Regions from separate parts of the Streptomyces sp. NPDC051677 genome, predicted to be linked through region 1. Evidence: riboswitches for the same ligand, from Rfam matches in the RefSeq annotation. Region 1 holds a riboswitch; each other region holds the start of a gene.
What was found. A riboswitch is a leader RNA that binds a small molecule or an ion and turns the genes downstream of it on or off. The one in region 1 is predicted to bind thiamine pyrophosphate.
Positions count from the first base shown of each region.

Region 2: linked by a shared signal. The riboswitch ahead of thiC (phosphomethylpyrimidine synthase ThiC) and the one ahead of ACIBAF_RS23895 (thiamine ABC transporter substrate binding subunit) in region 1 are both predicted to bind thiamine pyrophosphate.
Region 3: linked by a shared signal. The riboswitch ahead of thiO (glycine oxidase ThiO) and the one ahead of ACIBAF_RS23895 (thiamine ABC transporter substrate binding subunit) in region 1 are both predicted to bind thiamine pyrophosphate.

Region 1 covers NZ_JBITCT010000020.1:32,395-42,601, reverse strand. Annotated here, with positions in the region: gene ACIBAF_RS23910 (maleylpyruvate isomerase family mycothiol-dependent enzyme) at 1-752, opposite strand, end outside; gene ACIBAF_RS23905 (ABC transporter ATP-binding protein) at 778-1,800, opposite strand; gene ACIBAF_RS23900 (ABC transporter permease) at 1,800-3,401, opposite strand; gene ACIBAF_RS23895 (thiamine ABC transporter substrate binding subunit) at 3,494-4,612, opposite strand; TPP riboswitch at 4,689-4,797, opposite strand; gene rlmN (23S rRNA (adenine(2503)-C(2))-methyltransferase RlmN) at 4,822-5,928, opposite strand; gene ACIBAF_RS23885 (hypothetical protein) at 5,994-6,638, opposite strand; gene ACIBAF_RS23880 (SRPBCC family protein) at 6,704-7,153, opposite strand; gene ACIBAF_RS23875 (phosphatidate cytidylyltransferase) at 7,326-8,504, opposite strand; gene frr (ribosome recycling factor) at 8,504-9,061, opposite strand; gene pyrH (UMP kinase) at 9,269-10,027, opposite strand.
Region 2 covers NZ_JBITCT010000054.1:32,670-42,876, forward strand. Annotated here, with positions in the region: gene hisC (histidinol-phosphate transaminase) at 1-355, opposite strand, end outside; gene ACIBAF_RS41035 (LacI family DNA-binding transcriptional regulator) at 828-1,940, shown strand; gene ACIBAF_RS41040 (metallophosphoesterase) at 3,096-4,181, shown strand; gene ACIBAF_RS41045 (hypothetical protein) at 4,374-5,249, shown strand; gene thiC (phosphomethylpyrimidine synthase ThiC) at 5,461-7,287, opposite strand; TPP riboswitch at 7,280-7,469, opposite strand; gene ACIBAF_RS41055 (YibE/F family protein) at 7,760-9,535, shown strand; gene ACIBAF_RS41060 (SsgA family sporulation/cell division regulator) at 9,681-10,127, opposite strand.
Region 3 covers NZ_JBITCT010000001.1:171,277-181,483, forward strand. Annotated here, with positions in the region: gene ACIBAF_RS00775 (NAD(P)/FAD-dependent oxidoreductase) at 1-744, opposite strand, end outside; gene ACIBAF_RS00780 (hypothetical protein) at 777-1,127, opposite strand; TPP riboswitch at 1,180-1,291, shown strand; gene thiO (glycine oxidase ThiO) at 1,289-2,455, shown strand; gene thiS (sulfur carrier protein ThiS) at 2,452-2,652, shown strand; gene ACIBAF_RS00795 (thiazole synthase) at 2,658-3,452, shown strand; gene pknB (Stk1 family PASTA domain-containing Ser/Thr kinase) at 3,612-5,555, shown strand; gene ACIBAF_RS00805 (deoxyribonuclease IV) at 5,590-6,495, shown strand; gene ACIBAF_RS00810 (sulfite oxidase-like oxidoreductase) at 6,567-7,199, opposite strand; gene bfr (bacterioferritin) at 7,385-7,864, shown strand; gene ACIBAF_RS00820 (bacterioferritin-associated ferredoxin) at 7,873-8,127, opposite strand; gene ACIBAF_RS00825 (class II 3-deoxy-7-phosphoheptulonate synthase) at 8,250-9,602, opposite strand; gene ACIBAF_RS00830 (trp operon leader peptide) at 9,699-9,755, shown strand; gene ACIBAF_RS00835 (anthranilate synthase family protein) at 9,858-10,207, shown strand, end outside.

The DNA of each region.
Region 1 (10,207 bases):
GCGCCGAGCACCTCCAACCCCGCACTGTCCAGGGGCAGTCGGCGGTAGAAGGCCAGCAACACGGAGGTGAGCGGGCCGCGCAGGGCCACCGTCGCCTGCTCGTGGCCGCGACGCCAGACGATCCCGCGCCCGGTGAGCTCAATAAGCCAGTCGGCGTCCAGCTCAGCTGTCGTGTCGGTGGCGTGCAGGTGGATGCTGCGGTCCGGGACGAGCAGTTCGTCGTCCGCCGCCTGCGGCATGTTCCGCTGCACCCACTCCACGAGTTGCAGCCACTCATCCAGCGCGTCGGCGGCGACCTCGGGCGCGACCTCGTAGGGCAGTCCGGCGGCGAGGGCGGCGTCGGCGCGGTGCACGGTGATCTCGTGGGTCATCCGGCGCGCCCAGAAACGCGAGTCGAGCGCCCCGGCCCAGCCCCACACCTTCGTGTCGGGGCCGGCCTCCCGCAGCGCGCCGACGACCAGCTCACCGGTCTCCGCGAGCCAGGCGTCCAGCGCGGCCGGGTCGCCCTCGCCGTCCGGTCCGCCGTACAGCGGCACCGACTCCGCCGGGATCTCCTCCTGGGCCCGCGTCCGCACCAGCGCGTCCACCCAGCGCAGGGCGCCGCCCAGGTGCCGCACGAGCTGCTCCAGCGACCAGTCGGGGCAGGTCGGCACGGTGGCCGAGAGGTCCGCCCCGGAGGTCACCACGGCCCTCAACTGGCCTACTTGGCGGGCGATTTCGTCACAGTAGCGGTCATGCGCGAGAAGCGTCATACGTAACACCGTAGGCGTCGGCCGGTCAGTCCAGCACGACGATTTCGGCCGAGTCGAAGGACACCCCCACCGCGCCCCCGACCTCCGGCGCGTCCCGCAGCGCGCACGCCGCCTCCAGCCTCGGTGCGCCCTCCGGCTGGAGGTGCACGGCGACATGGGTGCCCCGGAAGGTGCGGGCGGCGACCGTACAGCGCAGGCCCTCCTCCGCGCCCACCAGGCGCACACCGGCGGGCCGGACGAGCAGCGTGCGCGCCCCCTGCCCGGACCCGGCCGGCACCGGCACCTTGCCCCACGGCGTGACCGCGACCTCCCCGGCGACGGTCGCCTCCACCACGTTGTCGAAGCCGAGGAAGCGGGCCACGAACGCGTCCGCCGGCCGCTGCCACACCTCAAGAGGCGTACCGGACTGGGCGATCCGCCCGTCCCGCATCACCACGACCCGGTCGGCGAGCGCGAACGCCTCGCCCTGGTCGTGCGTCACAGCGAGGACGGTGGTCCCCAACCGGCCGAAGAGCTCCCGCAGTTCGACGACCAGCCGCTCCCGCAGCGACCGGTCGAGCTGGCCGAGCGGCTCGTCCAGCATCAGCAGCCGGGGCCGGGGCGCGAGGGCCCGGGCGAGCGCGACCCGCTGCTGCTCCCCGCCGGACAGCGCGGCGACGGCCCGTCGGGCGGTGCCGGGCAGCCCCACGAGGTCGAGCAACTCCTGCACCCGGTCGGCCTGTTCCTGCCGGGAGGCCGCCCGCATCCGCGGCCCGAAGGCCACGTTGCCGCCCACGTCCCGCTGCGGGAACAGCTGATGGTCCTGGAACATCAGCCCGAGCTCCCGCTTGTGCGCGGGCACGCCCGCCTGGTCGCGCCCGTCGAGCACCACCCGCCCGGAGTCCAGGGGTTGCAGTCCGGCCACCGCCCGCAGCAACGTCGACTTGCCGCTGCCGCTGGGCCCGAGCACACACACCACCTCGTGCTCGGCGACGGCGAGATCGACGGCGTCCAGCACCGCCCGCCCGCCGAACCGCACGGTGGCACGCTCCAGTTCGAGCAGCCGCATCAGAACTCCCCCGTCCGGTCGGTCCGCAGCCGCTCCAGCACCAGCAGGGCCACCGCGCACACGATCATCAGAATCGTCGAAAGGGCCATCGCCTGGCCGTAGTTGAGCTCACCGGCCCGCCCGAGCAGCCGTGCCACGGCGACCGGCAGCGTCGGGTTGTCGGGCCGTGCGATGAACACGGTCGCCCCGAACTCCCCCAGCGACACCGCGAAGGCGAACCCGGCCGCGACCAGCAGCGCCCGCCGCACCATCGGCAGGTCCACCTCCCGCCACACCCGCCACGGCGACGCCCCGAGCACGGCCGCCGCCTCGCGCAGCCGCTGGTCCACCGCCCGCAGCACCGGCAGCATGGTCCGCACGACGAAGGGCACGCCGACCAGCGCCTGCGCCAGCGGCACCAGGATCCACGTGCCGCGCAGGTCCAGCGGAGGCTCGTCCAGCGCGATCAGGAACCCGAAGCCGACGGTCACGGCGGAGACGCCGAGCGGCAGCATCAGCAGCGCGTCGAAGCCACGGACCAGCCGCCCGGCGTCCCGGCGGGCGAGGGCCGCGGCAGCCAGCCCGCCGATCAGCACCGCGATGGCGGTCGCGGCGACGGCGTACTGCAGCGAGTTGCCGATCGCCTCGATCGGCGGGACCAGGAAGACATTGCCGTCGTCGCTGGTCAGGGCCCGGTAGTAGGCGAAGTCGGGCGCGTCCAGCGAGCGCTGCACCAGCACCGCGAGCGGCAGCACCAGCAGCACGGCGATCGTGGCGAGCACCCCGGCGAGCAGCGCCCACTGCCCGGCCCCACGCGGCCGCCGGGCCGTCACGGAGGCGTCCACGAGCCGCAGCGCGGTCTCCCGCCGCCGTACGGCGGCGGCGTGCACGGCGAGGATCGCGCCGACGGCCGCGAACTGGACGATCGTGAGGACGGCGGCCGTCGACAGGTCGAAGATCTCGGACGTCTGCCGGTAGATCTCCACTTCGAGAGTGGAGAAGGTGGGGCCGCCGAGGATCTGCACCACACCGAAGGACGTGAAGGTGAAGAGGAAGACCATCAGTGCGGCGGCGGCCACGGCGGGCCCGAGGGCCGGCAGCGTGACCGTGCGCCAGGCCCGCAGCCGGGACGCGCCCAGCATCCGCGCCGCCTCCTCCTGCCGCGGATCGAGCTGCGACCACAGCCCGCCCACGGTCCGTACGACGACCGCGTAGTTGAAGAAGACGTGCGCGAGCAGGATCGCCCACACGGTGGTGTCCAGCCGTACGCCCCACAGCTCGTCGAGCAGTCCGCCGCGCCCGACGAGCGCGAGGAACGCCGTGCCGACGACGACCGTCGGCAGCACGAACGGGACGGTGACGACGGCCCGCAGCACCTGCTTGCCCGGAAAGTCGAGCCGCGCGAACACATACGCGCCCGGCAGCGCGACCAGGAGCGTGAGCGCGGTGGACGCGAACGCCTGCCAGGTGGTGAACCACAGCACGTGCCGGATGCCGGACTGCGCGAGCACGTCCCACAACCGGCCGAACTGCCAGCCGCCGTCCGTCTTCAGGCCGCGCGCGACGATCGCGGCGACCGGGTAGGCGAAGAAGACCGCGAAGAACGCGACGGGCACGGTCATCAGAGCGAGCCGCGCCGCCGCGCTCCCCTTGGCGCCCTTCTGCGGGGCGCCCTTCTGCGGGGCGTGCTTCTCCGGGGCGCGCTCCTCCGGGGCTACTTCAGTACGAGCGAGGTCCATGACTTGACCCACTGGTCGCGGCGGTCGGCGATCTTCGCCGGGTCCATGGTCTCGGGGTCCTTCGCGGCGGGACCGTACTGCGTGAACTCGGCGGGCACGGCCGCGCCCTTCACCACCGGGTACACGAACATGTTGAGCGGCATGTCCTCCTGGAACTTCTTGCTGATCAGGAAGTCGATGAACGCCTTGCCGCCCTTGTCGTTGGCCGCGTTGTCCAGCAGCCCCGCGAACTCGACCTGGCGGAAGCAGGTGCCGGTCGCGACCCCGGTGGGAGCGGTGGAGGGCTTCGGATCGGCGAAGATCACCTCGGCGGGCGGCGAGGAGGCGTACGACACGACGAGCGGCCGGTCCGCCCCCGCCTTCCTGCCGCCGGCCGAACCGGAGAACTCCTCGTTGTAGGCCTGCTCCCAGCCGTCGACGACCTTCACGCCGTTCGCCTTGAGCTTCTTCCAGTAGCCCTCCCAGCCTCCCCCACTCTCGGCTTCGCTCGAGCGGGAGGTGCCCCCATCTCCGTACTGCGCGGCCGTCCCGAGCAGGAAGCCGAGGCCGGGCGAGGAGGTGGAGGCGTTCTCGGTGACGAGGAGGTTCTTGTAGGCGGGCTTCACCAGGTCGTCGAAGGAGGCGGGCGGGGTCAGCTTGTGGTCGGCGAAGTACTTCTTGTCGTAGTTGACGCAGATGTCGCCGTAGTCGACGGGCGTGACCCGGTGCTTGCCGGCGTCCAGCTGGAACCGGGCGTCGACCTGCGCCAGCCCCTTCGCCTCGTACGACTGGAAGAGCCCGTTGTCGAGGGCGCGCGACAGGAGCGTGTTGTCGACGCCGAAGAAGACGTCGCCCTGCGGGTTGTCCTTGGTGAGGATGGCCTTGTTGACGGCCTGGCCGGCGTCGCCGTCCTTGAGGACCTTCACCTTGTACCCGGACTGCTTCTCGAAGTCGGCGAGCACGCTCTTGGAGACGGCCCACGAGTCGTGGCTGACGAGGGTGACGGTCTTGGACTCCGTCGCTGCCTCGCCGCCGTCCGTCGACCCGCACGCGGACAGCGTGATCAGGCCGAGCCCGACGGCCACGGCCACGATGGTCTTGTTCTGCACTGGAATTCCTCCTGGGGTGACCAGGAAGAGACGCGGCCCCGCCCGGGTCCGCACGGGACGGACGCCGGGCAGGGCGCAACAGCTCGAGTGATGACCGAACTTCCTACCCAGAATGACCTGGGCGAGGTTCAGAGGGTCTGCGGGCCTGGATGCCGCACTCTCAGCGCTGTGGCGCTCCCCTGTCGGAATATGAAGATATGTGTACGGCCTAAAGACTACCGCTCGGTGGCCGCGAGCTGACCGCACGCCCCGTCGATCTCCTGACCACGGGTGTCCCGGACCGTCACGGGAACGCCGTGCGCGGCGATCGCCTCGACGAACGCCTTCTCGTCCTCGGGCCGGGAGGCCGTCCACTTCGAGCCCGGGGTCGGGTTGAGCGGGATGAGGTTGACGTGCACGGGCTTGCCGCGCAGCAGCCGCCCGAGCCGGTCACCGCGCCAGGCCTGGTCGTTGATGTCCCGGATCAGCGCGTACTCGATGGACAGCCGGCGCCCGGAGCGCTCGGTGTACTCGAACCCGGCGTCCAGCACCTCGCGCACCTTCCACCGCGTGTTCACGGGGACGAGGGTGTCGCGCAGCTCGTCGTCCGGCGCGTGCAGGGAGATCGCGAGCCGGCACTTGAAGCCCTCGTCGGCGAACCGGTGGATGGCCGGCACCAGCCCGACCGTCGACACGGTGATGCCCCGCTGCGAGAGCCCGAGCCCGTCCGGCGCCGGGTCGGTGAGCGCGCGGATGGCGCCGACGACCCGCTTGTAGTTGGCGAGCGGCTCCCCCATCCCCATGAAGACGATGTTGGACAGCCGGGCCGGCCCCCCGGGCACGTCCCCGTCCCGCAGCGCCCGCATCCCGTCGACGATCTGGTGCACGATCTCCGCGGTGGACAGATTCCGGTCGAGCCCCGCCTGCCCGGTGGCACAGAACGGGCAGTTCATCCCGCACCCTGCCTGCGAGCTGATGCACATGGTCACCCGGTCCGGGTACCGCATCAGCACCGACTCCACGAGCGTGCCGTCGAACAGCCGCCACAGGGTCTTGCGCGTGGTCCCCTGGTCCGTCGACAGATGCCGGACGACCGACATCAGGTCCGGCAGCAGCGCCTCACGCAGCTTCTCGCGCGCGCCGGCGGGGATGTCCGTCCACTCCGCCGGGTCGTGGGCGTAGCGCGCGAAGTAGTGCTGCGACAGCTGCTTGGCGCGGAACGGCTTCTCACCGATCTCCGCCACGACCTCCTTCCGCTCGGCGGGCGAGAGGTCGGCGAGATGCCGCGGCGGCTTCTTGGCTCCGCGGGGGGCGACGAAAGTGAGTTCTCCGGGCTTAGGCATGGCCGTACCAGTGTCGCAGATCCAATCGGGTGGCCCGGGCCGCCCGGATCCGGGCGAAGGGCGGGCTACCAGTTCCGTTCGGCGGTGGTCTTCGCCGGGCCGAGGACGTCCACATGGCCGTGATCGGCGTACCCGGCGCGCCGCCAGTCGGCGAACGCCTTGGCGGTGCGGTCGGCGCTCTCCTGCTCTCCCACGCCGTAGTCGACCCGGACCACGGCCACGCTGCGGGCGCTGTCGGCGGGCACCCGGACGTTCACGCTCGTCACGTGGGCGGCGAGGAAGGCGTCCGCTTTCGGGGCGTCCGTCGTGAGGTACGCACGGAATTCGCGGAGCATCGGGAACCAGCGGTGCGGGCCGCTCACCGGCACGTCCCCGCCGTCTTCGGTGGTGTCGCCGAGGGCGGGGTCGTCGGTGTCCTGCTGGTCGTCGGTGGTGGTGTCGGGAAGGCTGCCCTGGTCGTCGCTGGTCTCGTCCGGAAGACTGCTGCCCTGGTCGTCGCTGGTCTCGTCCGGAAGACTGCTCTGGTCGTCGGTGGTCTGGTCGGGGAGTTCGCTCTCGCTGTCGTCGCTCGTCTCGTCCGTCGTCGACGATCCCGGGCCGGACGTGACAGTCGATCGTGCCCCGGCCTGCTGCGTGCCGCAGGCGGTCAGCGGCAGGCAGCAGAAGGCAAGCACCACGGCGACGGGCGCGTACCGAGTCTTCAACTTCATGTGTGTCCCCCTTCACACAGTGAGAGGGGGACACACAGCCCAGAGTTCCACTGATCGCGGCGGGGCTACGCCATCCCGTGCTCCAGCCGGTCCTTCAGCAGCCGCTCGTTGTGCGGGAGCTCCTTGCGGACCTGGGGGCGGACGACGAGGGGCAGAAGGACCTTGCCCATGCCCTTGCCCTCGAAGTCGAGCTCCATGGTGACGCGGGAGCGGCGGCCGTCGTCGAGCGGGGTGATCTCGCCGTGGACATGGCCGCGGATGGGACCGTCGATTCCCTGCAGACCCCAGGCGCGCGGTGGGTCGTACTCGGTGTACTCCATGGTCATCGGCACGTCCCGGCGGCCGACGTGCCGGGTGATCCGTACCCGGGAGCCGACGCCCACAGGGCCGGGGTCGAGCGGCTCCGCCGAGACCGCGCTCTGCTGCCACTCCGGCAGGTGGGACGGGTCGATGACATACGCCCAGACGTCCTCGGGGGTGCGGTCGACGTCGATCGAATCACGGAAGTCGGACATGCAGTCCGCCCCCTTCCAGGGAGATCCCCCCTGAGGGCCCTCACCTGAAATCGTCCCACTCGGCCGCCCCGGCGGCCACGGCAGCGGGCCCCCGCCCTGGGATCAGGACGGGGGCCCGCACGAGCCGGAGAACGCACGTGGATCAACCGGAATCAACCGGAAACAACCGGAATCAGCCGGAACCCACGAACAGCACGAGCAGCAGCCACACCACGGGAGCCGTGGGCAGGAGCGAGTCCAGCCGGTCCATGATGCCGCCGTGGCCGGGGAGCAGCGTGCCCATGTCCTTGATGCCCAGGTCCCGCTTGATCATGGACTCGCCGAGGTCGCCGAGGGTGGCGCTGGCCGCGACGGCGAAGCCGAGCAGCAGGCCCTGCCACCAGGTCCCCTCGTCGATCACGAACTGCATCAGCAGCGCGCCGGCGACCATCGCGAACGACACCGCGCCGAGCAGACCCTCACGGGTCTTGCCGGGACTGATGCGCGGGGCGAGCTTGGTCCTGCCGAAGCGCCAGCCGACGGCGTACGCGCCCGTGTCGCTGACGACCGTCAGCAGCAGGAACGTCATGACGCGGAAGGCCCCGTCGTCGGCGGTGAGCATCAGGGCGACGAAGGTGGCGAGGAAGGGGACGTAGAAGGCGGCGAAGACGCCGGCCGTGACGTCCTTGAGGTAGCCCTCGGGCGGTTCCGTCATCCGCCAGACCAGCACGGCGAGCGCGGTGAGTGCCATGGCGACCCAGGCGCCCTCGGGCCCCCGGACGTATCCGCTGACGACCATCGCCGCACCGCCGACCGCGAGCGGCACGAGCGGCGCCTTGATGCCCTTGCGCTCCTGCAGCCTGCTGGTCAGCTCCCACAGACCCACGACGACGGCGACCGCGATCACGCCGACGAACACGGCCTTGACGACGAACAGCGACGCGACGATCACCGCACCGAGCCCGACCCCGACCCCTATGGCCGCGCCCAGGTCTCGGCCCGCACTCTTCTTCTGGGGTGCGGGCGCCGGGTGAGGGGCGTCGGGCATGGGCTCCGGATTCTGCGGCACTGCCGCAGGGGGCTGTGCCGACGGGGTGTCATCACCACGGGCGGCGCCGGCGTGGGCGCCGCCGTAGGTCTCGTCTCGGAACAAGGGGCCGCCCAGCCGAGCGGCCCCCCGGTCGTCATCCTGGTGACCGCCGTGTGCGGATACGTCGGGGCCGATGGGCATGGGGCGAGTCTGCTGCGCCTCAGGCGCATCGTACGCGGGACCCGCCGGGGCAGCGCCCTGGACAGGCCCCTGGTCGACGGGCCCCCAGTACCCGGCCCGCGACCCGGTGTGTGGCGGTGAGCCCCAGGAAGAGTCGTTCATCAGACCTCGAGCAGCTCCGCTTCCTTGTGCTTCAGGAGCTCGTCCACCTGAGTGACGTACTTCGCGGTGGTGTCGTCGAGCTCCTTCTCCGCACGGCGGCCCTCGTCCTCGCCGACCTCGCCGTCCTTGATGAGCTTGTCGATCGCGTCCTTGGCCTTGCGACGGACCGCGCGGATGGACACCTTGGCGTCCTCGCCCTTGCCCTTGGCGACCTTGATGTAGTCGCGGCGGCGCTCCTCGGTGAGCTCGGGGAACACCACCCGGATGATGTTGCCGTCGTTGCTCGGGTTGACGCCCAGGTCGGAGTCGCGGATCGCCTGCTCGATGTTGCGCAGCGCGCTCTTGTCGAACGGGGTCACGACCGCCATGCGCGGCTCCGGCACGGAGAACGAAGCCAGCTGGTTGATCGGCGTCGGCGCGCCGTAGTAGTCGGCCACGATCTTGTTGAACATCGCCGGGTGCGCACGGCCGGTGCGGATCGCGGCGAAGTCCTCCTTGGCGACCACGACGGCCTTCTCCATCTTCTCCTCGGCCTCGAGGAGGGTCTCTTCGATCACCACTTGCTCCTGCGTGTCTTGAGTAGGCCCGGCTGCGGTTCCCTGTCGGTGGCGGCGGCCGGCTGCGTCGCGTCTTCTTCCTGCACGGTTCCCGACCGGCAGGACATTGTCCATCCCCCGACCCGGGTCCGTCCCCCGGTCAGGTGTTGTCGTGCGGACCGGAGAGAGACTGAAGAGTCCCACCGGTCGTGGACCGGGGGTTTTCGGTCAGGCCCGGCTGCCCTGCTCACCCACCAGCGTGCCGATCTTCTCACCCTTGACGGCGCGAGCGATATTGCCCTCGGCCAGAAGCTCGAAGACGAGGATCGGGAGCTTGTTGTCGCGGCACAGCGTGACGGCGGTGGCGTCGGCGACCTTCAGGTCGCGGGTGATGACGTCCCCGTAGCCGAGGGCGTCGAACTTGACGGCGGCCGGGTTGGTCTTCGGGTCGGAGTCGTAGACGCCGTCCACGCCGTTCTTGCCCATCAGCAGCGCCTCGGCGTCGATCTCCAGGGCACGCTGGGCGGCGGTGGTGTCGGTGGAGAAGTACGGCATGCCCATACCGGCGCCGAAGATGACCACGCGGCCCTTCTCCAGGTGGCGCACGGCGCGCAGCGGGATGTACGGCTCGGCGACCTGGCCCATGGTGATGGCGGTCTGCACCCGGCTGTCGATGCCCTCCTTCTCCAGGAAGTCCTGGAGGGCGAGGCAGTTCATGACCGTGCCGAGCATGCCCATGTAGTCGGAGCGGGCGCGGTCCATGCCGCGTACCTGCAGTTCGGCGCCGCGGAAGAAGTTGCCGCCGCCGATGACGACCGCGATCTCGGCGCCGTCCCGGACGACGGCTGCGATCTCGCGGGCGATCTTGTGCACCACGTCGGGGTCCACACCCAGGCCGCCGCCACCGGCGAAGGCCTCTCCGGACAGCTTCAGCAGAAACCGGCCGCTCACTTTGCCGTCGTCGCTCTTCTGGGCCTTGGTGGTCATGACGTTCTCGCTTCTTTGACGGGTCGCACACACGAGGAGGCCATTGCCGGTGTGGGGTGTCGTTCGCATCCCATGCGCGGCAATGGCCTCCTCGTCAGATCTGCTGTCGTCCGTCACGCGCCCGCGTGACGGCGTACCGGACGACTGCACCCGACCCTATCGGGCCGACGCGCCGATCGC
Region 2 (10,207 bases), on a different contig from region 1:
GGTACGCCTCGAAGGACCGCCAGGCGTAGATCACCTCGTCGCCCGGGCCCGCGGTCGCCTGGACGAGCTGCTGGGCGACGCCGACCGAACCGGTGCCCGTGGCGAGGTGGGAGGCGGGGACCCCGAAGCGCTCGGAGAGCTCGTTCACCAGCGCCGTGCAGGCCAGGTCCGGGTAGCGGTTGAAGGAGGCGGCGGCAGCCGTCAGGGTCTCCATCACGCCCGGCAGCGGCGGATAGGGGTTCTCGTTGGAGGACAGCTTGTAGGCAACGGGACCACCGGCCACGGCCGGCTTGCCCGGCTTGTAGGTGGGGATCCCCTCCAGCTCGGCGCGCAGCTTGGGGCTCGTCTCGCTCACCGCAGTCCTCCTCTTGACCACCACCGGCTTCAATACTGCTCACCTTATGAGGATTCGGCGCGGGTGCGTAGGTGACGAGGGGCCTCCGTCCGAACCGCAGGGGCCGAGCAGCCGACGCCGGGACCGGAGCCACCCTGCAGTTTGCTCGAACGACCGGCGGAGGACGTCCGTGACTTCTGTGGACGAAGGCGCACGAAGGCGTACCCGCCTGGGGGCGCGCTGTACATATATCTACGCGCCGGTGGCTCACGCCGTGGCGCGCATCCCTCGTGCAGGTGAGTTGAGACCTCTTCGAAACATCGGTGCCTTGGCAGGCTCATGCGTGCCGACACGCCACGTCCTGGCATTGAAGCGGTCAACTGCCTTTGTTTCTGAAGCACTTGACCCCTAACGACCTTGCAGAAACGTGCCTGTCAACGCGTGCATATGCGTCCGCCCTACCCCACCGAATGAGCCCTACTATCGGCTCGCCATGACAGCAGCAGGGAAGCACCAGGTGAGCCGCGCGGAAACCTCACGCCGAGGCAGCCGGCCGGGCCGGGCGGGCATCAGGGACGTGGCCGCCGCCGCCGGAGTCTCCATCACGACCGTCTCCGACGCCCTCAACGGCAAGGGCAGGCTCCCCGACGCCACCCGACGCCATGTCCGCGAGGTCGCCGACCGACTGGGCTACCGCCCCTCCGCGGCGGCCCGAACCCTCCGTACCGGCAAGTCAGGACTCATCGGCCTGACCGTGACCACGTACGGGGATGAACCTTTCACCTTCACCGAGTTCGCGTACTTCGCGGAGATGGCGCGCGCCGCGACCTCGGCCGCGCTCGCCCGCGGCTACGCACTCGTCATCCTCCCCGCGACCTCGCGCCACGACGTGTGGTCGAACGTCGCCCTGGACGGCACGGTCGTCATCGACCCCTCCGACCAGGATCCGGTGGTCAGCGAGCTGGTCCGGCAGGGTTTACCGGTCGTCTCCGACGGCCGCCCGGCCGGCCCGCTCCCGGTCACCGCGTGGGTGGACAACGACCACGAGGCCGCGGTCCTCGACATCCTCGACCACCTCGCCGACGCCGGCGCCCGCCGCATCGGCCTGCTCACCGGTACCACGACGGACACGTACACACACCTGTCGACCAGCGCGTACCTGCGGTGGTGCGAGCGGGTCGGCCAGGACCCGGTCTACGAGGCCTACCCCGCCCACGACCCGTGTGCGGGCGCCGTGGCCGCCGACCGGCTGCTGGCCCGCCCCGACCGCCCCGACGCCGTCTACGGCCTGTTCGACCCCAACGGCACCGACCTCCTCGCCGCCGCCCGCCGTTACGGGCTGCGCGTCCCGGAGGACCTGCTGATCGTCTGCTGCAGCGAGTCCACGGTGTACGCCAACACCGAGCCGCCCGTCACCACCCTCTCGCTGAAACCGCGCCGCATCGGCACAGCAGTGGTCCAACTCCTCATCGACGCGATCGAGGGCGTGGAGTCGGACCGACCGGTCGAGCAGGTGATACCGACCGAGCTGATCGTGCGGACTTCGTCCCAGCGACGCCCACCACGAACAACGGTCAGCCCACCCCGAACCCCGGAAGAGAAGTAAGCCACCGCCCTCTCCCCGACCCACGAACTGACGTGGGGTGGGAGGGGGCGGCGGTTTTTGGGGCTGGGTGGCCTGGTGGGGCGGGGGCAGCGGGCGCTGGCCCGAGGGGGGTCATGGGTGCAGGGGTGCGGTCACGGGTGCCGGGGTGCAGTCATGGTGCCGGGGGCGGGGGCTGGTCAGGGAAGGCGGGAGCAAGGACCCGGGGGGCGGGAGCACGGGGCGGCCGGGGCCCGTGGTTCGCGTCAACACAGGTTGGTGAGAGGCACGTACGGGCGTTTTCCGTCGGCGTCGAACGCCGCTCGGAAGCCCGGCGCTCTCCGGGGCGTCTGAGAGGGCGGGCGTCTCCCCGGAAGCCGAGAACTTCGGGCGGAGTCCGGCCGCTGCTCCGGGAGGTCCGGGGCACTGACGCCCCCAGCAGACCGTGCCCCTGCAACTCGACTACGCCGTACGCAACGCCGTAGGCCGGCCCTCCCCCGGACGCCCGGGACGTCCGCGTCGGTCGTCTCCCGCCGCCTGCGACGTTGCACTTGATCAATGCGACACCACATGGTGAGACGCCATCTCCGAAGCGCTCGAAGCAGCGCGCAGCGGTGGCGGGGCAGGGCTCCTCCGCCTCAGCCCGCAGCGAACAGGCCGCCGCTGCCCTCCTGCCCAGCCGTCGAAGAGGCCGACGCCATCGGCCGACCGTGAGGGATCCGGAGAAATGCCGCTCCGCCTCGGCCGACCCGCCCAGCGCAAAAGCCCCCACGCCCCCGTCGGCGGACGCACCCGCACCTCGGCCACCGCCGAAACGCGCTTCCCCCCAGCCACCGAGATCCCGGCTTTCCTGAACCACCCACATCCACCCACACCCCTCCCTCCAGCCTCCGAAATCACACTCTCCCCAGCCACTCAGTCCGCCGCTCAACCCGGCGGATCCGCCCCTGGGGCGTGGGGTGCGGGTGTGGGCACGGTGCGTGGTGGGTGAGTGTGGGCTGCCGAAGCCGGGCCCAATCGGGGCGAAAGCCGCGATGAACAGGACCCTTGCTCCGATTCACCACCCCTGGGTCATCACACGGCACGATCCGCATTCCTATGATGGGCGCACGGCACCGCGGGCCGCTGCGACCAGGCAGCCCGAAGAGTGCAGATGCGGCGCGATGGTGGAGGGGTCTGATGACTCAGGGGGCCGGTCAGGGACCCGAGGTGGAGCGGACGGCGACGTTGCGTGACTTCCGGGTGCCCGCGTACGTCCATGAGACCGGTCCGTACGACCACGGCGTGCACCCCGGCAACGCCGCGCCGCCCCTCGAGGAGCCACTGGAGCATCCGGAGGGCTACACGCCCACCCAGCGCGACCTGCCCGTCATCAACCGCCGCGGCGACACCCTTCAGGTGGCCGTGGACCCGACGGCCGTCCAGGCTCCGCTGCCCGCGACCGGACCGGGCCCCCTTTTCGTCGTCGGCGACGTGCACGGCTACCTCGACGAACTGGTGGCCGCACTGCAGGAGAAGGGCCTGATCGACGCCGGCGGCAACTGGTGCGCGGGCACCGCCCGGCTGTGGTTCCTCGGTGACTTCACCGACCGCGGCCCGGACGGCATCGGCGTCATCGACCTCGTCATGCGGCTGTCCGCCGAGGCCGCCGCGGCCGGCGGATACTGCAAGGCCCTGATGGGCAACCACGAGCTGCTGCTGCTCGGCGCCAAGCGCTTCGGCGACACCCCCGTCAACTCCGGCGCGGGCACCGCCACCTTCCAGGCAGCCTGGCTGCTCAACGGCGGCCAGAAGTACGACATGGACCGCCTCCAGGACCACCACCTGCAGTGGATGGCCCGCCTCGACGCCGTCGAGGAGGTCGACGGCCACCTGCTCGTCCACTCCGACACCACCGCCTACCTCGACTACGGGGACTCGATCGAGGCGGTCAACGACACCGTCCGCGAGACGATCACGCGCAACGACGCGGACGAGGTGTGGGATCTGTTCCGCAAGTTCACCAAGCGCTTCTCCTTCCGCGACGAGGGCGGCGCCGACGCAGTCCGCTCCCTGCTCGATACGTACGGCGGCACCCGCATCGTTCACGGCCACAGCCCGATTCCCTACCTGCTGGGCGAAGTCGGCTCCGAGGACGGCGAGGACAACGGCGGTCCGCATGTCGAAGGACCACACGTCTACGCCGACGGACTGGCCATCGCGATGGACGGTGGCGTGACGATGGCCGGAAAACTGCTGGTCCAGCAACTGCCCCTGGATATCTGAGCGTTCCGGGGCCGACCAGGCCCCCCTTTGGACACCCCGGCGACGCCGCAGGCCAGGGGCCAATTTCGGCAAACCCCCTGTCACCCCATGCCGTCGCCGCTCTACCATCGGCTTATCCGTAGCAGGCTCCCCTCCGTTTCTGCCCGACGGCTCGTTGGCATGCGAGCCCCAAGCCCTACGGAGCATCGGGGGATGCACATGAACAGCGTTCCGCAGCACCTGCACAGCGAGGACCGCCAGGAATACGAGCGGATCCTCGACGAGGCGCTGCGCTCCGCACCACACCACCCGGAACTGGCCGCAGTGGGACAGCGGCTCAACCCCGAACAACTGCGCACCATGGCGCTCAACGCCTCCGCGCTCATCACGGTGGCCGCGGCGTCCGAGTACCAGCACTACATAAAGGTCCGCGAGGAACTGCGCCACCCCGCGCCGTCCACCCCGTCGTCCACGTCCGAGACCGGCTCCGCCGAGCCGGGCGCGGCCGCGATGGGGCTCGCCACCACCATGGGGGAGGCGGCCCAGGCCGCCGAGGCCGCCGGGGCGGGCGCCGTCGCCGCCGTCCTCACCCCCGTTCTCGCCGGGACCGCCGCGGTGATCTTCCTGCTCGTGGGCTATCTCCTCAGGGCGCTGGACCCCGACCAGGCGTTCGCCCGGACCATGCTCACCGCCGGCTGGGCGTTCGGGGCCGTGGCTGTGGCCGCGATCGTCGTCGCCACCGTCGCGCTGCTGCTCGCCGCCCTGCGCAACCGGCCCTCCCTGGAGGCCGAACCGTACGGCGAGCTGAGCGAGGAGGTCGCCGCGGCCAGGGAAGCCTGGCGGGAGGCGCTGCTGGAACGCGGCATCCTGCCGTTCCTCCGGGAGGCGCTCGCCGCTCCCGGGACGGCGCCCGCCCTGCACACCGACCCGGTCCCGCCCGCCGCCACCGGCCGCCTTCCGAAGATCGGCTACGACCGCCCGGGCTTCACCAGCCCCGACGACGGCCGTTCGTCAGGGCCACGCCCGAGCTTCAGCAGCCCGGACTACACGAGCCCGGAGTTCGGCGGCCCGGAGCACCGGCCGGAATAGGCACTCGGCTTGCGCCCCCGCCGACCCCTGCCGAAGGGAGCGCAAGCCGTACGCCGAACCGGCCGTGGTGCAGTGCCGACAGTCGGCCGGCGACTCCCCGTCGCCCTGCAGGACTCCCAGGGCAACCGGGTGGCCGAAGGCCCGTCATAAGGCAGGCAGCCCGTTACGAGGGGCGGCAGGCCGTCCGGCGGGCACACAGGCAGGCAGCCCGTCAGTCGGCCAGCGGCAGGTAGACCCGATTGCCGCTCGCCGCGAACTCCTTCGACTTCTCCAGCATCCCCTCGGCGATCTCCTCCGCCGAGGCCCCGTCCGCCGCCCCACCGCCGAACCGCTCGGTGATGCTCTGGCTGATCTTCATCGAGCAGAACTTCGGCCCGCACATGGAGCAGAAGTGGGCCGTCTTCGCCGGCTCCGCCGGAAGTGTCTCGTCGTGGAACTCCCGTGCGGTGTCCGGGTCGAGGGCGAGGTTGAACTGGTCCTCCCAGCGGAACTCGAAGCGGGCGTCGGACAGCGCGTCGTCCCATTCCTGCGCACCGGAGTGCCCCTTGGCGAGGTCGGCTGCGTGGGCGGCGATCTTGTAGGTGATGACGCCGGTCTTGACGTCGTCACGGTTGGGCAGGCCCAGGTGTTCCTTGGGCGTGACATAGCAGAGCATGGCCGTGCCCCACCAGGCGATCATCGCGGCACCGATGCCGGAGGTGATGTGGTCGTACGCCGGCGCGACGTCCGTCGTCAGCGGGCCGAGCGTATAGAACGGAGCTTCATCACAGATCTCCTGCTGAAGGTCGATGTTCTCCTTGATCTTGTGCATCGGGACATGTCCCGGGCCCTCGATCATCGTCTGTACATGGAAACGCTTCGCGATCCGGTTGAGTTCCCCGAGCGTCCTCAACTCGGCGAACTGTGCCGCGTCGTTGGCGTCCGCGATGGAACCCGGCCGCAGCCCGTCGCCCAGCGAGTACGTGACGTCGTAGGCGGCGAGGATCTCGCAGAGTTCCTCGAAGTTCTCGTAGAGGAACGACTCCTTGTGGTGCGCGAGACACCAGGCCGCCATGATCGAGCCGCCACGCGAGACGATGCCGGTCTTTCGGTTGGCGGTGAGCGGGACGTACGGGAGGCGGACGCCGGCGTGCACCGTCATGTAGTCCACGCCCTGTTCGGCCTGTTCGATGACCGTGTCCTTGTAGATCTCCCAGGTGAGCTCCTCGGCGCGGCCGTCCACCTTCTCCAACGCCTGATAGAGCGGAACCGTGCCGATCGGGACGGGGGAGTTGCGCAGCACCCACTCGCGGGTGGTGTGGATGTTGCGGCCGGTGGACAGGTCCATGACCGTGTCGGCTCCCCAGCGGGTCGCCCAGGTCATCTTCTCGACCTCCTCCTCGATGGAGGACGTCACCGCCGAGTTGCCGATGTTGGCGTTGACCTTCACCAGGAACCGCTTGCCGATGATCATCGGCTCGATCTCCGGGTGGTTGACGTTGGCCGGCAACACCGCGCGGCCCGCCGCGATCTCCTCGCGGACGACCTCCGGAGAAACGTTCTCCCTGATGGCCACGAACTCCATCTCGGGCGTGATCTCCCCTCGGCGCGCATACGCGAGCTGGGTGACCGCCGCACCGTCCCTACTGCGACGCGGCAGGCGCGGTCGTCCAGGGAAGACCGCGTCGAGGTTGCGCAGACCGCCGCGCGGCGACGTGTGCTTGACGCCGTCGTCCTCGGGACGGACGGGGCGGCCCGCGTACTCCTCGGTGTCCCCGCGGGCGATGATCCAGTTCTCGCGAAGCGGCAACAGGCCCCTGCGGACATCGGTGTCGGCGAGCGGATCGGTGTACGGGCCGGAGGTGTCGTACAGCGTGACCGACTGCCCGTTGGTGAGGTGCACCTGTCGGACCGGCACCCGCAGATCGGGGCGAGCGCCCTCGACATACCCCTTGTGCCAGCCGATGGACTTCCCGGCCTCCGTAGTGTTCGTGTCGACCGCGCTTTCGCCGGTCGCGTTCTGCGTGGAGGCAGGCGTGCGTGCGTCCTTGTTGGTCATGAGACCTACTCCCTACGCCGGCATTACCCGGTAACAGGTTCGGCGGTCGACGCAGCGGCTACCGCCTGCCGACGTTTCATGTGAAACATCACTCGATTCGAGAGACGTTCCACGTGAAACATCGCGAAGACGGAGGTCAGCGCCCTCTCAGCCCGGTGCTCCGAGCTCCCGCGTGTGCAAAGGTGCCTCCACGCTAGCGTCAATTCGGGCGCGGTGAACAGAGGGCCCCTGTCGTTCTTGCGATGATCGGTCGGTGACCACGACACACCAGCCCCCGTACCCGCCCCCCGAGCCGCCCCGCCGACCGGGCTCCGGAAACGGCCCCGGCAATGGCACCGGCCCTGGCGGCGCCTCCGGAGGCGGCCCCGGGAACGACCGCGATTTCAACAGCGGTCACGAGGGCGGCCGTGATCACGGGCAGAACCCCGATCACGGACCCGGATACGCCGGTGGATTGGGCGGGCTGGGCCGACTGGGGCGCGGTGGAACTCCCAGGGACCGGGGACAGGAGCCCGGCGGAGGGCCCGGGCACGGCAACCAGCAAGGACCCGGGAACAGGCGAGAGTACGGGTACGACCCTGGATACGGCCCCGGCACCGGTACCGGCCCCGGATACGGCGCTGGCCCCGGATACGGATACGGCGAAGGCCACGGCGAGCACGGTCATGGGCAGAGCCCTGGGCGTGGCCAGGGCGGCGACCTCAGGAACGGCCCCGGGGGCGGCTCCGGGCACAGCTCTGGGCACGGCTCTGGCGAGGGACCCGGCGACAGCCACGAACATGGCCCAGGCGGCGCTCATGGGCATGGGCATGGGCAACGTCACGATTCCGGCGACGGTCATGGACCGGAGTCCGGTGGTGGGCACGGCCCCGGTTCCGGGGGTGGACACGGGCATTCGCACAGCCACAGCCATGGCCCGGCGGCACCCGTCTCCAAGCACCTGCGCAAGGTCATCGCGGCCATCCTCATCCCGTTCGGCGCGGCCGTGCTGGTCGGGCTCGTGGTGCTGTGGCCCGGTGGCGCCCCGGAGCATAAGCGCACCGGGGTCGGCTTCGACCGGCAGACCCAGCAGGCCACGGTCACCAAGGTCGTGAGCGTGAGCTGCGCGTCGGTGAACGCCTCGAGCGAGACCCCGACCGGCGACACCTCCACGGCCGAGGGATCCTCCGCACAGCAGCAGGCGACCGGATCCTGCAAGAAGGCCACGATCCGTGTGGACACCGGCAAGGACAAGGGCCGGACGTTCACCGAGATCGTCCAGCCGGACCAGTCACGGCAGTTGGAACAGGGCGAGAAGGTCGTGGTCGCCTACGAGCCCTCCGCGCCGAAGGATCTGCAGTACTCGGTCACCGACGTGAACCGCCGTGTCCCGATGACCGTGCTCGCCCTCATCTTCGCGGTCGCCGTCGTGGTCGTCGGGCGGCTTCGGGGCGTCATGGCGCTGGTCTCACTGGCCATCAGCTTCCTGCTGCTGAACTTCTTCGTCCTGCCCGCGATCCTGCAGGGTTCGAACCCGCTGCTCGTGGCGGTGGTGGGGTCGAGTGCGATCATGCTGATCGCGCTCTATCTGTGTCATGGTCTCTCCGCCCGTACCTCGGTCGCGGTGCTCGGCACGCTCATCTCGCTGCTGCTGATCGGCGTCCTGGGTTCGCTGTTCATCGACTGGGCCGCTCTGACGGGCAACACGGACGACAACACAGGCCTGATCCACGGGCTGTACCCGTCGATCGACATGAGTGGCCTGCTGCTCGCCGGGATCATCATCGGCTCGCTCGGTGTCCTCGACGATGTGACGGTCACCCAGACTTCGGCTGTCTGGGAGTTGCACGAGGCGAACCCGTCGATGGGCTGGCGCGGGCTGTACCGGGCAGGCATCCGCATCGGCCGCGACCACATCGCGTCCGTGGTGAACACGCTCGTCCTCGCCTATGCCGGTGCCGCGCTGCCGCTGCTGCTGCTGTTCTCGATCGCCCAGAGCAGTGTGGGTTCCGTCGCCAACAGTGAGTTGGTCGCCGAGGAGATCGTGCGCACGCTGGTGGGGTCGATCGGCCTGGTCGCCTCCGTGCCGGTCACGACGGCCCTGGCAGCCCTTGTGGTCTCCGCCGATCGTCCGGGCATCGCGACGGCCCCCGCCCCGACGCCGGAGACGTCTCCGGCGGCTACGTCGGCTACGTCGGCTACGGCAGGAGCGACGGCCGCGGGTCCCGCCCAGGGCCGGGGCGGCCGGGGCAGGCGGCGCAAGCGCTGAGGCGGCAGGCACCCGCGTCCGAGAGCCGAACGCACCGGCCGGCTCTCGGGCTGCGCCCAGTGTTCCCGCACCACCCCAAGAAGAAGCGTTCCTGCATGGCCCCACCCGTGACGAAGCGTTCCGTCACCCCCGTGCCGCCGACGCGTCAGCCGGCGCTCTGCTCCTCGGCCAGGATCCGGTCCAGCGCCTCGTCCAAATGCGCGTCGAAGTCGGCGAGTGCGCCCTCCTGGCCCAGCGGCACCAGCTTGTCGGTGCGGTCGAGGAACGCAACGAGCGGAGCCGCCGAGGAGCGGAACAGCGCCTGGTCACCCCCGACCTGAAGCCGGATCAGCACCTCTCCCAACACGTCGGGGTCGACGGGCGAGACACGGACGTCCCCTTCGCCGCACGCCCGGCCCACTCCGTCGATGAGCAGCTCACGCCCGAAAGCCCAGGTCACCGGGGCGTCACCGGGCAGGTGGAAAGTGAGTCGCACGGCATAGGGATCGCACGACTCGTAACCAAGCTCCACCGGGATGCGGAACGAGAGCTCCTCGGAGACGAGGAAGCTCATCATGACCTCTGCCTGTACTGCCTGTACGGACTCGCGCATCGCGTTACCCCGTCATTTGCTGTCGAATGGCCGGTAATCAACCCCTGACACTGCACCGCATCTTGCTGAACGTACACAAC
Region 3 (10,207 bases), on a different contig from region 1:
CAGCCAGGCGGTGGCGGGGCGGGCGCCGATGCCGACCACGACGGCGTCGGCGGGCAGCCGCGAGCCGTCGTCGAGGACGACCGCTCCGGGCTCGACGCGCTCCACGCGCGCGTGGGTGCGCAGCTCCGTGCCGCTGTCGGCGTACCAGGCGGCCATCGGGGCGGCCACCTCTGCGGGCAGCGCTCCGGCCAGCGGCCGGTCGGCGGCCTCCACGACGGTGACCGTGCAGCCGGCCTCGCGCGCGGCCGTGGCGAACTCCGCGCCGATCCAGCCGGCGCCGACGACCACGACGTCATGCTGCCGGGCGAGCACGGGCCGCAGCCGTTCGGCGTCGTCCAGGGTGCGCAGCAGGTGCACGCCGGGCACGCCCTCGGCGCCGGGCAGCCGGATCGGTTCGGCCCCGGTGGCGAGGACGAGGACGTCGTACGGGACGGGCCCGGCCTCGGTGTCCAGCTCGTGGTCGGCGGGGCGCAGGCCGAGGACCTCGCGGCCGAGGACCAGCTCGATGCCGAGGCCGTCGAAGTCGACGTCGAAGGCGGAGCCCTCGGACTTGCCGAGCAGGACGGCCTTGGACAGCGGGGGCCGGTCGTAGGGCTGGTGGGGTTCGGCGCCGATCAGCGTCACGGTGCCGTCGAAGCCCTGTTCGCGCAGGGCGACCGCGGTCTGCACGCCGGCCATGCCCGCGCCGACGACCACCACGCGCCGCCCGGCCGGGCTGCCTTCTTCCTGCCTCTGCTCACTCACCTGATCACCTTAGACAACTGACTATTCGTCAGTCAGCCGTCGTGTTCCGTGACCTGCTCCACAACGCTGGCGCCGCTGCCCGGCTGCGACTCCCACTCCCAGGTCTCCTCCAGGCGCACCCGCCCGTCCGGCAGCTCCACGACCGTCGACACGCAGTGCCCCGAGGACGTCGTCGCGTCCTGCTTGAGCTGGACGTACCGGAAGTCGAGCCGGTCTCCCTGCCGGGTACCCACCAGATGGCCGCGTACGACGTCGCCGCCCGCGTAGTCCGCCCAGATCACGCCGTCCTGCTCGCGGTAGGCGAAGCGGGTGCGGGTGCCGACCTGGCCCGGGGCCTGGTCGGCGACGGGGGCGAGGACGAGACCGTCGAGCGAACGGGGCACGGGCGGAGGCTCCCTTACTGAGACATACGGCATCGGGCTAGGGTGGCCAACCTAGAGCACTCGCGGGAGCCCGGACGCACCGGGCTGAGAGGGAGGCTGGCGGCCTCCGACCGTACGAACCTGATCCGGGTCATGCCGGCGAAGGGAGGGGCTGGACGCCCATGTCGTCTCCACGTACGTCAGACGTCCTCGTCATCGGGGGCGGGATCATCGGGCTGGTCACGGCCTGGCGGGCCGCGCAGCGCGGCCTCGCCACGGCGGTGGTCGACCCGGAGCCGGGCGGCGGGGCCGCCCAGGTGGCGGCCGGGATGCTGGCCGCCGTCACGGAACTGCACCACGGCGAGCAGACCCTGCTCGGCCTGAATCTCGCGTCGGCCCGCCGCTATCCCGACTTCGTGGCGGAGTTGACGGAGCTGACCGGCCACGACCTCGGCTACCGGCGCTGCGGCACCCTCGCGGTCGCGCTGGACGCCGACGACCGCGCCCATCTGCGCGAACTGCACGCCCTGCAACGCCAGTCGGGGCTGGAGTCGGAGTGGCTGTCGGGGCGCGAGTGCCGGCGTCTGGAGCCGATGCTCGCGCCGGGGGTGCGCGGCGGGCTGCGGGTGGACGGCGACCACCAGGTCGATCCGCGGCGGCTGGCCGCGGCGCTGGTGGCCGCGTGCGAGCGGGCGGGCGTGGTGTTCCACCGCGCGTGGGCCGAGCGGCTGTCCGTGGCAGGCGAGCGGGCCGCGGGGATCGTGACGCGGGAGGGTACGGCGCTGGGGGCGGGGCAGGTGGTCCTCGCCGGCGGCAGTCTGAGCGGGCGGCTGGCCGGGGTCCCGCAGGACGTGCTGCCGCCCGTGCGGCCGGTGAAGGGGCAGGTGCTGCGGCTGACCGTGCCGCAGCGGTACGCGCCGTTCCTGAGCCGGACCGTGCGGGCCGTGGTGCGCGGCAGCCAGGTCTATCTGGTGCCGCGGGAGAACGGCGAGCTGGTCGTGGGCGCGACCAGCGAGGAACTGGGCTGGGACACGACGGTGACGGCGGGGGGCGTGTACGAGCTGCTGCGCGACGCCCATGAACTGGTGCCGGGGATCACCGAACTGCCGCTGACGGAGACGCGCGCGGGGCTGCGCCCCGGGTCCCCGGACAACGCGCCGCTCCTCGGGCCGACCGGTCTTGAGGGGCTGCTGCTGGCCACCGGGCACTACCGCAACGGCGTGCTGCTGACGCCGGTGACCGGCGATGCGATGGCGCACGTCCTGGCCACCGGGGAGCTCCCGGACGAGGCCCGACCCTTCACCCCCCGGCGTTTCGGCGCCGCCGCACTCTCGGAGCAGCCCGCATGAACATCTCGGTGAACGGCGAGCGGCGGGAGCTCGCTCCCGGTACCGCTCTCGACAGCGTCGTACGGTCTCTGACGGCGGCGCCCTCCGGGGTGGCAGCCGCGCTCAACGAAACGGTCGTCCCGCGCGCGCGGTGGTCCGCGACGGCGCTCAGCGACGGCGACCGGGTGGAAGTCCTGACCGCCGTGCAGGGAGGCTGAGCGCCATGGCCGACGATTCCTTCGTCCTCGGGGGCACGTCCTTCTCGTCCCGGCTGATCATGGGCACGGGGGGCGCGCCCAGCCTGGAGGGGCTGGAGCGGGCGCTGGTCGCCTCCGGGACCGAGCTGACGACGGTCGCGATGCGGCGCGTCGACCCCTCTGTGCACGGTTCGGTGCTGTCGGTGCTCGAACGGCTGGGCATCCGGGTGCTGCCGAACACGGCGGGGTGTTACACGGCCGGTGAGGCGGTGCTGACGGCGCGACTGGCGCGGGAGGCGCTGGGGACCGATCTGATCAAACTGGAGGTCATCGCCGACGAGCGGACGTTGCTGCCGGATCCGGTCGAGTTGCTGGAGGCGGCGGAGACGCTGGTGGACGACGGGTTCACGGTGCTGCCGTACACGAACGACGATCCGGTGCTGGCGCGGAAGCTGGAGGATGCGGGGTGTGCGGCGGTGATGCCGCTGGGCTCGCCGATCGGCTCCGGGCTCGGCATCCGCAACCCGCACAACTTCCAGCTGATCGTCGAGCACGCGCGCGTGCCGGTGATTCTGGACGCGGGGGCCGGTACGGCGTCGGATGTGGCGTTGGCGATGGAGTTGGGGTGCGCGGGGGTGATGCTGGCGTCGGCGGTGACGCGGGCGAGGGATCCCGAGCTGATGGCGTCGGCGATGCGGGCCGGTGTCGAGGCGGGACGGCTGGCCCACCTGGCGGGGCGGATCCCCCGCCGCTACTTCGCCGAGGCGTCGTCCCCCACGGCGGGCCGGGCGGCGCTGGACCCCGAGCGCCCCGCCTTCTGACCGCCGGCCCACTCGCCCACGAAATCCGGCCACTCCGGCCCGCCCCAGGGGGATTCGGCCCGCTGCGCCTTCTCGCTCGCGTCACAGGTCGGCTGCAGTCAGGAGGCGATCGTGATGGAGGCTGCGGCGGTGTCAGTCCTGGCTCGTACACTCGCCTGCGTGGACACGACCCTTCAGGACCCTCTGGTCGGGCAGGTGCTCGACGGCCGGTATCGCGTCGAGGCGCGGATCGCGGTCGGCGGGATGGCCACGGTCTACCGGGCCGTGGACACCCGCCTGGACCGCGTGCTCGCGCTCAAGGTGATGCACCCGGCGCTCGCCGCCGACGGGGTGTTCGTCGAGCGGTTCATCCGGGAGGCGAAGTCCGTCGCGCGACTCGCGCACCCGAATGTCGTTCAGGTGTTCGACCAGGGTGCGGATGCGTCGTACGTCTATCTCGCCATGGAGTACATCGCCGGCTGCACGCTGCGTGACGTGCTGCGGGAGCGCGGGGCGCTGCAGCCGCGGGCCGCGCTGGACATCCTGGAGCCCGTGCTCGCCGCGCTCGGCGCCGCGCACCGGGCCGGGTTCGTGCACCGGGACATGAAGCCCGAGAACGTGCTCATAGGGGATGACGGGCGGGTCAAGGTCGCCGACTTCGGGCTGGTGCGGTCCGTGGACACCGTGACCAGCACCACCGGGGCCGTCCTCGGGACCGTCGCCTATCTCGCTCCCGAGCAGATCGAGCAGCCCGGCGCCGCGGATCCCCGCGTCGACGTGTACGCGTGCGGGGTCGTGCTCTACGAGATGCTCACCGGTGAGAAGCCGCACGACGGGGACTCCCCGGCGATCGTGCTCTACAAGCACCTCCATGAGGACGTGCCGCCGCCGTCGGCCCTCGTCCCCGGGCTGCCGTTCGAGCTGGACGAACTGGTCGCCTCGGCCACCGCCCGCACGCCCGCCGTCCGGCCGCACGACGCCGTCGCGCTGCTCGCGCAGGTGCGACAGGCCCGCGGCCCGCTCACCGAGGACCAGCTGGACGCGCTGCCGCCGCAGGCCGTCTCCGCCGGGCACGACATCGCCGAGGACCGGACGAGCGTCATCCCGCGCTCGCTGACGGTGCCACGGCCGCTGCCCGTCAACGAGGACGACCCCGCCGCCGACGAGGTCTCCCTGAACCAGACCTCCCGGTTCCACAGTCCGCCGCCCCTGCCGCCCCGGCGCCGTTCCGTGCCGCGGCCCCGGCGGGGAGTGCTCGCGCTCGTCACCGTGGCCCTGCTGGTGTTCGGCGTGGGCGCGGGCGTCTGGTACATCAACTCCGGGCAGTTCACCAGGGTCCCGGCGGTGCTGACGCAGAAGGAGGCCGAGGCCAGGACGCGGCTGGAGGCGGCCGGGATCGAGGTCGGCAAGGTCCGGCACGAGTACAGCGACACCGTCAAGCGCGGCACGGTCATGGACACCGACCCCGACCCGGGCGCCCGCATCCGCAAGCACGACTCCGTGACGCTCACCGTCTCCGACGGCCCCGAGATGGTGAAGGTGCCGGACGTGCAGGGCTCCCGGCTGGACAAGGCCGAGCAGTTGTTGAAGACGGACGGCCTGGAGCCGGGTCTGGTCACCCGGGAGTTCAGCAAGGACGTCATCAAGGGCTTCGTGATCAGCACCGACCCGCAGGCGGGGGCGAAGCGCCGCGCGGGCACCGCCGTGTCCATCGTCGTCAGCAAGGGCAGCCCGGTCGACGTCCCGGACGTCACCGGCGAGGACCTCGACGACGCCAGGGCGGAGCTGGAGGGGGCGGGCCTGAAGGTGAAGGTCTCCGCCGACGAGGTCAACTCCGAGTTCGACAAGGGCAAGGTCGCGGCGCAGACCCCGAAGGCCGACAGCGAGGCCGCCGACGGCGACACGGTGACGCTGACGCTGTCCAAGGGGCCGGAGATGGTCGAGGTCCCGGACGTCGTGGGGGCGAGCGTCGGCGACGCGAAGTCGCTCCTCGAGCAGTCCGGGTTCAAGGTCAAGGAGGACCGTGGGCTGCTGGGGCTGTTCGGCGACACCGTGAAGAAGCAGTCCGTGGACGCGGGCGACACGGCGCCCAAGGGGTCGACGATCACGATCACCATCCGGTGACCGGCGGGGCGGCCGGGCATGACACCCTGAACGGGTGAGTCCTGAAGCCCCCTGCCCCTCCCCCTCCGCCGCCTCCCCTTTCGCCTCCCGCAACCCCGTCGGCGGTCACGTCCCCGTGGCCGGCGGCCTGCACGACGTGGGCATGTCCTACGCCCATGACCTCAAGGCCGAGACGGTCCAGGTGTTCGTCGCCAACCCGCGCGGCTGGGCCACGCCCGTCGGGAACCCGCGGCAGGACGAGGCCTTCCGGGAGCGCTGCGCGGCGGAGTCGGTCCCGGCGTACGTGCACGCGCCGTACCTGATCAACTTCGGCTCGCACACCGAGGCGACGGTGGAGAAGTCGGTGGAGTCGCTGCGGCACTCGCTGCGCCGCGGGCGGGAGATCGGCGCGCTGGGCGTGGTCGTGCACACGGGGAGCGCGACCGGCGGCCGGGACCGGTCCGTGGCGCTGAAGCAGGTCCGCGAGCACCTGCTGCCGCTGCTGGACGAGCTGACCCACGACGACGACCCGTTCCTGCTGCTGGAGTCGACCGCCGGCCAGGGCGCCTCGCTCTGCTCCCGGACCTGGGACTTCGGGCCGTACTTCGAGGCGCTGGACGCCCATCCCAAGCTGGGCGTCTGCCTCGACACCTGCCACATCTTCGCGGCCGGGCACGACCTGACCGGCCCGGCCGGCATGCACCAGACCCTGGACCTGCTGGTGGACACCGTCGGCGAGGGCCGGCTGAAGCTGATCCACGCCAACGACTCCAAGGACGTGGTCGGCGCCCACAAGGACCGGCACGAGAACATCGGCGCCGGTCACATCGGCGAGGACCCGTTCCGGGCGCTGATGACCCACCCGGCGACCGCGGGCGTCCCCCTGATCATCGAGACCCCCGGCGGCAAGGAGGGACACGCGGCGGACGTGGAGCGGCTGAAGAAGCTGCGCGACGGCTGAGGCGGTCGGTCCTCGTTCTCCCACCCGCCGCGGAAGCCCCGCAGGTCAGCCGCGCAGGTCAGCCCCGCAGGTCAGAGCTCGGGCCCGTCCCCCGGACCCTCCTGGTAGGAGTAGCGCTGTTCCTTCCAGGGGTCGCCGATGTTGTGGTAGCCGCGCTCCTCCCAGAAGCCGCGACGGTCCGCGGTCATGTACTCGACGCCGCGGACCCACTTGGGGCCCTTCCAGGCGTAGAGGTGCGGGACGACCAGGCGGAGCGGGAAGCCGTGTTCGGCGGTGAGCAGTTCGCCGTCCTTGTGGGTGGCGAAGATCGTGCGCTCGGCGGCGAAGTCGGCGAGACGCAGGTTGGAGCTGAACCCGTACTCGGCCCACACCATCACATGGGTGACGCTCGGCGCGGGCGGCGCGAGCTCCAGGATGGTCCGGGCCGGGATCCCGCCCCACTCGGCGCCGAGCATGCTGAACTTCGTCACGCAGTGCAGATCGGCCAGGACGGAGGCGTACGGAAGGGCCGTGAACTCCTCGTGGTTCCAGCAGCGCTTCTCGCCGTCGGCGGTGGCGCCGAAGACCCTGAACTCCCAGCGCTCGGGCCGGAACCTGGGCACCGGGCCGTAGTGCGTGACGGGCCAGCCGCGCTGCAGTCGCTGTCCCGGCGGAAGCTCGGACACCGCTTCTCCTCCAGATTCGCGCTCCACCGGATGACCCATGACTCCATCCTGACAGACCCCGGACGGTGCACATGACCAGCCATGACCGCCCATATCCCGAATCGGGCAACTGCTACTAAGCATGCACTAACTTACTAAGTACGCACTTACTGGACGATCTTCGGTGCCGGTGAAATCATGCGGCGGCAACCTCCCCGATCCCCCACGTGGAAGGAGCCTCTGCGATGCAGGGCGACCCCGAGGTCATCGAGTTCCTCAACGAGCAGCTCACCGGTGAGCTCACCGCGATCAACCAGTACTTCCTCCACGCCAAGATGCAGGAGAACTTCGGCTGGACGAAGCTCGCGAAGTACACGCGGCACGAGTCCTTCGACGAGATGAAGCACGCGGAGGTACTGACCGACCGGATCCTGTTCCTCGACGGGCTGCCGAACTACCAGCGGCTGTTCCATGTGCGGGTGGGCCAGACCGTCAAGGAGATGTTCGAGGCCGACCGGCAGATCGAGGTCGAGGCGATCGACCGCCTCAAGCGCGGCATCAAGGTGATGCGCGAGAAGGGCGACATCACCTCGGCGAACATCTTCGAGTCGATCCTCGAGGACGAGGAGCACCACATCGACTATCTCGACACCCAGCTGGAGCTGGTGGAGAAGCTCGGCGAGGCCCTCTACATCGCGCAGCTGATCGAGCAGCCGGAGAGCTAGCCGAGGGGCTAGGCCGCTTCCTCGAGCTCGGGGAGCTCGGCGAGGGCCGGCTCGGCGAAGGCGGGCTCGCCGCGGTCGGCGACGGCGAGGTCCCGGCGCGGACAGGCGCCCCGGCCGAGGATCGCCTGGATCCGGCGGACGCAGGAGCCGCAGTCCGTCCCGGCCTTGCAGGCGGAGGCGATCTGGCGGGGCGTGCAGGCGCCGCCGTCCACGTGCTGCTGGACCTGCGCTTCAGTCACTCCGAAGCAGCTGCAGACGTACACGCGGATTCACCTCCCGCCGAGATCGATAAGGCTAACCTAACCTTACCCGGCGCTCGGAGACCGCAAAAGTGGAGTGGGGCGCGGATCGTATGTGATCCGCGCCCCATTGCCATGACCGACGACTACTGGTCCCGGTACATCTCCGCCACGAGGAACGCCAGGTCGAGCGACTGGCTGCGGTTCAGGCGGGGGTCGCAGGCCGTCTCGTAGCGCTGGTGGAGGTCGTCGACGAAGATCTCGTCGCCGCCGCCCACGCACTCGGTGACGTCGTCGCCCGTCAGCTCCACGTGGATGCCGCCCGGGTGGGTCCCGAGGCCCTTGTGGACCTCGAAGAAGCCCTTGACCTCGTCGAGCACGTCGTCGAACCGCCGGGTCTTGTGACCGGAGGCCGCCTCGAAGGTGTTGCCGTGCATCGGGTCGGTCACCCACGCCACGGTCGCACCCGACGCGGTGACCTTCTCGACCAGCTCGGGCAGCCTGTCGCGGACCTTGTCGGCGCCCATGCGGACGATGAACGTCAGCCGGCCCGGCTCCCGGTCGGGGTCGAGGCGCTCGATGTACTGCAGCGCCTCCTCGGCCGTGGTCGTCGGGCCGAGCTTGATGCCGATCGGGTTGCGGATCTTCGAGGCGAACTCGATGTGCGCGTGGTCCAGCTGCCGGGTGCGCTCACCGATCCACACCATGTGCGCCGAGACGTCGTACAGCTTCCCGGTGCGGGAGTCGACCCTGGTCAGGGCGGACTCGTAGTCGAGCAGCAGCGCCTCGTGCGAGGAGTAGAACTCGACCGTCTTGAACTCCTCCGGGTCGGTCCCGCAGGCGTGCATGAAGTTCAGCGCGTTGTCGATCTCACGCGCGAGCTGCTCGTAGCGCTGGCCGGACGGGGACGACTTCACGAAGTCCTGGTTCCAGGCGTGCACCTGGCGCAGGTCGGCGTAGCCGCCGGTGGCGAAGGCGCGCACCAGGTTGAGCGTGGAGGCGGACGCGTTGTACATCCGCTTCAGACGCTCGGGGTCCGGGATGCGGGCCGCCTCGTTGAAGTCGAAGCCGTTGACCGAGTCGCCCCGGTAGGTGGGCAGCGTCACGCCGTCGCGGGTCTCGGTGCCCTTGGAGCGCGGCTTGGAGTACTGGCCGGCGATCCGGCCGACCTTGACGACCGGCACGGAGGCCGCGTACGTCAGCACCGCGCCCATCTGCAGCAGCGTCTTCAGCTTGTTGCGGATGTGGTCGGCCGACACTGCGTCGAAGGCCTCCGCGCAGTCGCCGCCCTGGAGGAGGAACGCCTCTCCCTTGGCGACGGCCGCCATCCGGGCGCGCAGCTGGTCGCACTCGCCCGCGAAGACGAGCGGCGGATACGACTCCAGCTCCGCAACGACTGCGCGCAGAGCCTCGGTGTCGGGGTACTCGGGCTGCTGCGCCGCGGGCAGGTCTCGCCAGGTGTTGCCAGCGCTCGCGCTGGTCTTAGCGTTCACGGTCACGCCCTCAACATTACGGGGTCGTGTCGAGTCGTTTTCGCACGGCTCGACAGGTGAGACACGCTCCTGCTCACCTGCGCGTGGGGTAGGGTGCGTCGCATGTTCGCGCATTCGACCCAGAACTGGTGGTGGACCGCTCATCCGGCGGCCCACTGACTGCGCGTACGCAAGACTTCGCGAAGGCCGCCCGAGGGGGCGGCCTTCGGCGTTTGTCGGGGTCCGTTCCTCTCCACCTCACAGCGAGAAGGAAACGGACCCATGCAGCTGCTCGACCTGCTCGACGATCCCCGCCCGTTCGCCCTGCTGCGCCGCCGCACGCCCGGACACGACGAGAACACCGTCGAGGTGTTCCTCGGCCCGGTCCGCGCCTACGACCGGCTCGCCGACCTCCCCGACGAGGGCCTGGCGCTCGTCCCCTTCCGGCAGATCCGCGAGCGCGGCTTCGACGTCCGCGACGACGGCACCCCGCTGGCGTTCCTCACCCCCGAGGAGTCGCACGAGATCCCGCTCGCCGACGCTCTCGCCCAGCTCCCCGCTCACGACGTCGACGTGCGGGACGGCGGCTTCGACGTGGCCGACGAGGAGTACGCGGAGATCGTCGGGCGGGT